2 linked regions of the Ramlibacter pinisoli genome follow. Each later gene encodes a partner of the first gene's protein in a complex. Links are inferred from orthologs where the notes say so. Each region holds a gene or a part of one and is shown on either strand. Other genes may lie near its edges. The genes, in order: secA and secY.

Region 1 (3,628 bases):
CGATGCGGCGGTGGCGCAGGAACTGGGCGCGCTGGCCTCGCGCCGCTGGGTCGAGCACGTGGTGATCGGCGAGCCGTTCGGCGTGCTAGGCCTCGATGCCGCCGGCTTCGCCAGCTGGCTGCAGCTGGAAACGCCGGCCGCCCTGCCGGCGCTGGCCGAGATGGCCGAATCGGCCCGCCTGCCGGCCGACGCCGTCGAGGACATCCGGGCCGGCCGCAAGCTGGCCAACCTGGAGCTGGCCTCCGGCCTGCAACGGGCGCCCGAGCTGGGCGACGCCTTCCCGATCGGCGGCCCGCAGCTGCTGGGCGCGCTGTTCCCGATCGACGGCACCGGTGGCGGCGACGCCGGCTACACGCGCTGGCTGGCACGCCAGCCGCGCCGCCAGGTCGACCACTGAGGACGCCTCAGCGTCCCGTGCGAGCCGGCCCGCTCAGGCCAGCTTGCCGTGGCACTGCTTGTACTTCTTGCCGCTGCCGCACGGGCAGGGATCGTTGCGGCCGACCCGCGGCACCTCGCCCGCCGCCAGCGCAGCGCCGACGCCGACCGCCGACCGAGCAGCGGTCGATTCGTCCAGCCGGCTCTCCGCCTCGCCGGTCTCGTTGGGGGCGGTGTAGGTGATGTTGCTGATGTGCTCGGCGCGCTCTTCCATGTCCTCGGCGGCCTGGTCGAGCTGCTCGCCCGACTGCACCTTCACCGTCATGAGGACCTTGGTCACCTCGTTCTTCACCGAGTCGAGCAGCTGGCCGAACAGCTCGAAGGCCTCGCGCTTGTATTCCTGCTTGGGCTGCTTCTGCGCATAGCCGCGCAGATGGATGCCCTGGCGCAGGTAGTCGAGCGCGGCCAGGTGCTCGCGCCAGTGGACGTCGATGCTCTGCAGCAGGACCACGCGCTCGAACTGGGTGAAGTTCTGCGGGCCGATCTCGGCCACCTTGCGCTCGAACGCCTGGTGCGCCGCGGCAATGACCTTCTCCAGGATGTCCTCGTCGGTGATGGCGGTGGAGGCCTGCACCAGCTCGCGCAGGCCCAGCACGATGCCCCACTCGTCGGCCAGCACCTTCTCGAGGCCTGCCAGGTCCCACTGCTCCTCGACCGACTCGACCGGCACGAACTGCCGCACCAGATCGGTGAAGCAGCCTTCGCGCAGCGACGCGATCTGCGCCGACAGGTCGGCCGCGTCCATGATGTCGTTGCGCTGCTGGTAGATGACCTTGCGCTGGTCGTTGGCGACGTCGTCGTACTCCAGCAGCTGCTTGCGCACGTCGAAGTTGCGGGCCTCGACCTTGCGTTGCGCGCTCTCGATGCTGCGGGTGACCATGCCGGCCTCGATGGCCTCGCCGTCGGGCATCTTCAGGCGGTCCATGATGGCGCGCACCCGGTCGCCGGCGAAGATGCGCATCAGCGGATCGTCCAGGCTCAGGTAGAAGCGCGACGAGCCGGGATCACCCTGGCGGCCCGACCGGCCGCGCAGCTGGTTGTCGATGCGGCGTGACTCGTGCCGCTCGGTGGCGATGATGCGCAGGCCGCCCTGCTGCACGACGCTCTGGTGGTCCTGCTGCCACTGCGTGCGCAGCTCGGCGATGCGCGCCTGCCGGGCGGCCGGATCGAGCGCCTCGTCGGCCTCGACCGCCTCGACGGCCTTCTCGACGTTGCCGCCCAGCACGATGTCGGTACCGCGGCCGGCCATGTTGGTCGCGATGGTGATCATCTTCGAGCGGCCGGCCTGGGCCACGATGTCGGCCTCGCGGGCGTGCTGCTTGGCGTTCAGGACCTGGTGCGGCAGCCCCACCTTGGTGAGCAGCTGGTCGATGATCTCGGAGTTCTCGATCGAGGTCGTGCCCACCAGCACCGGCTGGCCGCGTTCGTGGCACTCGCGGATGTCCTGGATGGCGGCCTCGTACTTCTCGCGCGTGGTCTTGTACACGCGGTCGAGCTGGTCCTCGCGCTTGCTGGGCCGGTTGGGCGGGATGACCACCGTCTCCAGGCCATAGATCTCCTGGAACTCGTAGGCCTCGGTGTCGGCCGTGCCGGTCATGCCGGACAGCTTGGCGTACAGGCGGAAGTAGTTCTGGAACGTGATGGAGGCCAGCGTCTGGTTCTCCGGCTGGATGGGCACGCCTTCCTTGGCCTCGACGGCCTGGTGCAGGCCGTCGCTCCAGCGCCGGCCCGCCATCAGGCGGCCGGTGAATTCATCGACGATCACCACCTCGAGCTGGCCTTCCTCGCCGCGCTGCACGACGTAGTGCTGGTCGCGGTGGTACAGGTGCTTGGCCCGCAGCGCCGCGTACAGGTGGTGCATCAGCGTGATGTTGGCCGGGTCGTAGACCGAGGCGCCTTCGGGCAGCAGGCCGAGGTTGGCCAGGATGGCCTCGGCATTCTCGTGGCCCTGCTCGGTGAGGAAGACCTGGTGGGTCTTCTCGTCGACGGTGAAGTCGCCCGGCTTGGTGACGCCCTCGCCGGTGAGCGGATCGGCCTCACCCTCCTGGCGCGTCAGCAGCGGCACGGCCCTGTTCATCGCGATGTACAGGTCGGTGTGGTCCTCGGCCTGGCCGCTGATGATGAGCGGCGTGCGGGCCTCGTCGATCAGGATGGAATCGACCTCGTCGACGATGGCGTAGTTCAGGCCCCGCTGCACGCGGTCGGCCGGCTCGTACACCATGTTGTCGCGCAGGTAGTCGAAGCCGAACTCGTTGTTGGTGCCGTAGGTGATGTCGGAGCCGTAGGCGGCCTGCTTCTCCTGGCGCGACATCTGCGGCAGGTTGACGCCGACCGACAGGCCCAGGAAGTTGTAGAGGCGGCCCATCCACTGCGCGTCGCGGTTGGCCAGGTAGTCGTTGACGGTCACCACGTGCACGCCGTGCCCCGACAGCGCATTGAGGTACACGGCCAGCGTGGCGGTGAGGGTCTTGCCCTCGCCCGTACGCATCTCGGCGATCTTGCCGTTGTGCAGCGCCATCCCGCCCAGCATCTGGACGTCGAAGTGGCGCATCTTCATGACGCGCTTGGAACCCTCGCGCACGACCGCGAACGCTTCCGGCAGCAGGGCGTCCAGCGCCTCGCCCCGGGCCACGCGGTCCTTGAACTCCTGGGTCTTGGCGCGCAGCTGCTCGTCGTCCAGCTTCTCGAATTGTTGCTCCAGCGCGGAGACCTGCTCCACCACGCGGCGGTATTGCTTGAGCAGCCGGTCGTTGCGGGAACCGAAGATCTGGGTGAGGAAATTCTTGGCCATGAACGCGGTGCCGCCTGGTGGCCGTCGGCCTCGCAGGACAGCCAAATCCTTGTGTAGCTGCAGCAGGTGGGGCTGCCGCGGGCCGGTGCAAGCGCCGGCTGCGGCAAAGCGGCTGATTTTACCGCCCGGCGCGCTGGACGACGGGTGGCACTGCCGGGCGGGCCGCGGCGACCTCGAGCCGCTGGAGGTTGGCGCCGGCGTCGAGGAATTTCCTCGGGTCCTGCGGGATGCCCTCGACCAGCACCTCGAAATGCAGGTGCGGGCCGGTCGAGCGGCCGGTGGACCCCACGTCGGCGATCCTCTGGCCCCGCTTGACCAGGTCGCCGCGGTGCACGTAGGCCCGGGAGGTGTGGGCATAGCGGGTCAGCAGCCCGTTGCCGTGGTCGATCTCGACCAGGTTGC
Region 2 (3,264 bases), on another replicon or contig:
ACCAAGGTGGTCAAGGGCGGCCGGATCCTCGGTTTCGCGGCCCTCACCGTGGTCGGCGACGGCGACGGCCGGGTCGGCATGGGCAAGGGCAAGTCCAAGGAAGTGCCCGCCGCCGTGCAGAAGGCGATGGAAGAGTCCCGCCGCAACATGACCAAGGTGTCGCTCAAGAACGGCACCCTGCACCACACGGTGTACGGCCAGCACGGCGCGGCCCGCGTGATGATGTCCCCGGCTCCCAAGGGCACCGGCATCATCGCCGGCGGCCCGATGCGCGCCGTCTTCGAGGTGATGGGCATCACCGACATCGTGGCCAAGAGCCACGGTTCGACCAATCCCTACAACATGGTCCGCGCGACCTTCGACGCGCTCAAGCGCTCGACCACCCCGTCGGAAGTGGCGGCCAAGCGCGGCAAGTCGGTCGAAGACCTCTTCACCGCTGACCCGGAGATTCGACATGGCTAACCAACAGACGGTCAAGGTGCAGCTGGTGCGCAGCCCCATCGGCACCAAGGAATCGCACCGCGCCACCGTGCGCGGCCTCGGCCTGCGCAAGGTGAACTCGGTGTCCGAACTGCAGGACACCCCGGCGGTGCGCGGCATGATCAACAAGATCAGCTACCTGGTGAAGGTGCTCTGACATGGAACTGAACACGATCAAGTCTGCCGACGGCGCCCGCAAGCCGCGCCGCCGCGTCGGCCGCGGCATCGGCTCCGGCCTGGGCAAGACCGCGGGCCGCGGCCACAAGGGCCAGAAGTCCCGCGCCGGCGGCTACCACAAGGTCGGCTTCGAAGGCGGCCAGATGCCGCTGCAGCGTCGCCTGCCCAAGCGCGGCTTCAAGTCGCAGTCGCTCAAGTTCAACGGCGAGGTCACGCTGGCCGCGCTGGAGAAGCTCGGCGCCGCCGAGGTGGACCTGCTGACCCTGAAGCAAGCCAAGCTGGTCGACCAGCTGGTGCGCAACGTGAAGGTCATCAAGTCGGGCGAACTCAAGATCGCCGTCAAGCTGACCGGCATCGGCGCGACCGCCGGCGCCAAGGCTGCCATCGAGGCGGCCGGCGGCAGCCTGGCCTGAGCAAGTTGGACCTGACGAAGGCAAGCAGTGGCCACTAACGCAGCCCAACTCGCGAAGACCGGCAAGTTCGGCGACCTGCGTCGCCGGCTGGTGTTCCTGCTGCTCGCGCTGGTGGTCTACCGCATCGGCGCGCACATCCCCGTGCCCGGCATCGACCCCGGTCAGCTGCAGCAGCTGTTCAGCGGCCAGCAGGGCGGCATCCTGAGCCTGTTCAACATGTTCTCGGGTGGCGCGCTGTCGCGGTTCACGGTGTTCGCGCTGGGCATCATGCCGTACATCTCGGCTTCCATCATCATGCAGCTGCTCACCTACGTCGTGCCGACGTTCGAGCAGCTGAAGAAGGAAGGCGAGTCCGGCCGCCGCAAGATCACGCAGTACACCCGCTACGGCACGCTGGGCCTGGCGCTGTTCCAGTCGCTGGGCATCGCCATGGCGCTGGAGGCCTCGCCGGGCCTGGTGCTGGCGCCGGGCTTCGGCTTCCGCATGACCGCGGTGGTGAGCCTGACGGCCGGCACCATGTTCCTGATGTGGCTGGGCGAGCAGATCACCGAGCGCGGTCTGGGCAACGGGATCTCGATCCTGATCTTCGCCGGCATCGCCGCCGGCCTGCCCAACGCCATCGGCGGCCTGCTGGAGCTGGTGCGCACCGGTGCCATGAACATCCTGACGGCGCTGTTCGTCGTCGCCCTGGTGGTCGGCGTGACCTACCTGGTGGTGTTCATCGAACGCGGCCAGCGCAAGATCCTGGTGAACTACGCGCGGCGGCAGGTCGGCAACAAGGTCTACGGCGGCCAGTCGTCGCACCTGCCCCTGAAGCTGAACATGGCCGGCGTCATCCCGCCCATCTTCGCCTCGTCGATCATCCTGCTGCCCGCCACGGTGGTCAGCTGGTTCTCGGCCGGCGACTCGATGCGGTGGCTCAAGGACATCGCCTCCATGCTCAAGCCGGGCGAGCCGATCTACGTGCTGCTGTACGCCGCCGCGATCGTGTTCTTCTGCTTCTTCTACACGGCGCTCGTGTTCAACAGCCGCGAGACCGCCGACAACCTGAAGAAGAGCGGCGCCTTCATCCCGGGCATCCGGCCGGGCGACCAGACGGCGCGCTACATCGACAAGATCCTGGTCCGCCTGACGCTGGCTGGCGCGGTGTACATCACCTTCGTCTGCCTGCTGCCCGAGTTCCTGATCCTCAAATACAACGTGCCGTTCTATTTCGGTGGCACGTCGCTGCTGATCATCGTGGTGGTGACGATGGACTTCATGGCCCAGGTGCAGAACTACCTGATGAGCCAGCAGTACGAGTCGTTGCTGAAGAAGGCCAATTTCAAGACCTCCCTCGGCGGGTAAGCCGGCCGGACGTACCGGTTCAGGAAAGATTTAGGAGAAAGACAAATGAGAGTTTCGGCTTCCGTCAAGAAGATCTGCCGCAACTGCAAGATCATCCGCCGCAAGGGCGTGGTCCGCGTGATCTGCACTGATCCGCGCCACAAGCAGCGCCAGGGCTAAGACAGGTTCAGAGGTAAAGACATGGCACGTATCGCCGGTATCAACATCCCGCCGCACCAGCACGCCGAGATCGGTCTGACCGCCATCTATGGCATCGGACGCACGCGCGCCCGCAAGATCTGCGAAGCGACGGGCATTCCGTACTCGAAGAAGGTCAAGGACCTGTCGGACGCCGACCTCGAGAAGATCCGCGACCAGATCGCCCAGATCACCATCGAGGGCGACCTGCGCCGCGAGACCACGATGAACATCAAGCGCCTGATGGACATCGGGTGCTACCGGGGCTTCCGCCACCGCCGCGGCCTGCCGATGCGCGGCCAGCGCACCCGCACCAATGCGCGCACCCGCAAGGGCCCGCGCAAGGCCGCCCAGGCGCTCAAGAAATAACCGGGAAAGAGAACTGACATGGCCAAGGCTCCCGTCAACAACGCCGCGCAGCGTGTGCGCAAGAAGGTCCGCAAGAACGTCTCCGACGGCGTTTGCCACGTGCACGCGTCCTTCAACAACACGATCATCACCATCACCGACCGCCAGGGCAACGCGCTGAGCTGGGCGTCCTCGGGCGGCCAGGGCTTCAAGGGCTCGCGCAAGTCGACCCCGTTCGCCGCCCAGGTGGCCTCGGAAGTCGCCGGCCGCGCCGCGATCGAGCAGGGCATCAAGAACCTCGACGTCGAGATCAAGGGCCCCG

Evidence for each region.
Region 2: the proteins of secA (region 1) and secY are in contact, whole or in part, in a crystal structure (PDB 3DIN), measured with the Thermotoga maritima proteins. The link is inferred for Ramlibacter pinisoli from one-to-one orthologs. Residues at the interface, in WP_004082002.1 of Thermotoga maritima: Glu261, Ala262, Arg263, Lys300, Ala301, Arg302, Thr303, Ile304, Ile305, Leu323, Tyr324, Asp325, Pro326, Val329, Ser330, Tyr333, Ile336, Lys340, Phe345, Val349, Glu363, Phe364, Tyr374, Ser375, Gly376, Gly377, Glu393, Ile395, Thr482, Ser483; in WP_004081795.1 of Thermotoga maritima: Glu108, Gly109, Glu110, Glu111, Ala236, Glu237, Arg238, Arg239, Ile240, Thr241, Ile242, Gln243, Tyr244, Ala245, Arg246, Arg247, Val248, Thr249, Gly250, Arg251, Arg252, Val253, Tyr254, Gly256, Ala257, Ser258, Thr259, Tyr260, Leu261, Pro262.

The regions. Positions count from the first base shown.
Region 1 is NZ_WSEL01000009.1:1,950,081-1,953,708, forward strand. What follows is about bases 231-3,548. They hold secA (preprotein translocase subunit SecA), read right to left. Parts: upstream 3,227-3,548; coding sequence 431-3,226; downstream 231-430. Other genes in these bases: GON04_RS23685 (response regulator), read left to right, coding at 231-397; GON04_RS23695 (M23 family metallopeptidase), read right to left, coding at 3,345-3,548. Also shown: more of GON04_RS23685, read left to right, coding at 1-230; more of GON04_RS23695, read right to left, coding at 3,549-3,628. UniProt on the Escherichia coli protein: Required for protein export, interacts with the SecYEG preprotein conducting channel.
Region 2 is NZ_WSEL01000011.1:242,293-245,556, forward strand. Bases 304-3,257 are described here. They hold secY (preprotein translocase subunit SecY), read left to right. Parts: upstream 304-1,097; coding sequence 1,098-2,417; downstream 2,418-3,257. Other genes in these bases: rpsE (30S ribosomal protein S5), read left to right, coding at 304-462; rpmD (50S ribosomal protein L30), read left to right, coding at 455-637; rplO (50S ribosomal protein L15), read left to right, coding at 639-1,070; rpmJ (50S ribosomal protein L36), read left to right, coding at 2,463-2,576; rpsM (30S ribosomal protein S13), read left to right, coding at 2,598-2,963. Also shown: more of rpsE, read left to right, coding at 1-303; more of rpsK, read left to right, coding at 3,258-3,264. UniProt on the Escherichia coli protein: The central subunit of the protein translocation channel SecYEG. Consists of two halves formed by TMs 1-5 and 6-10.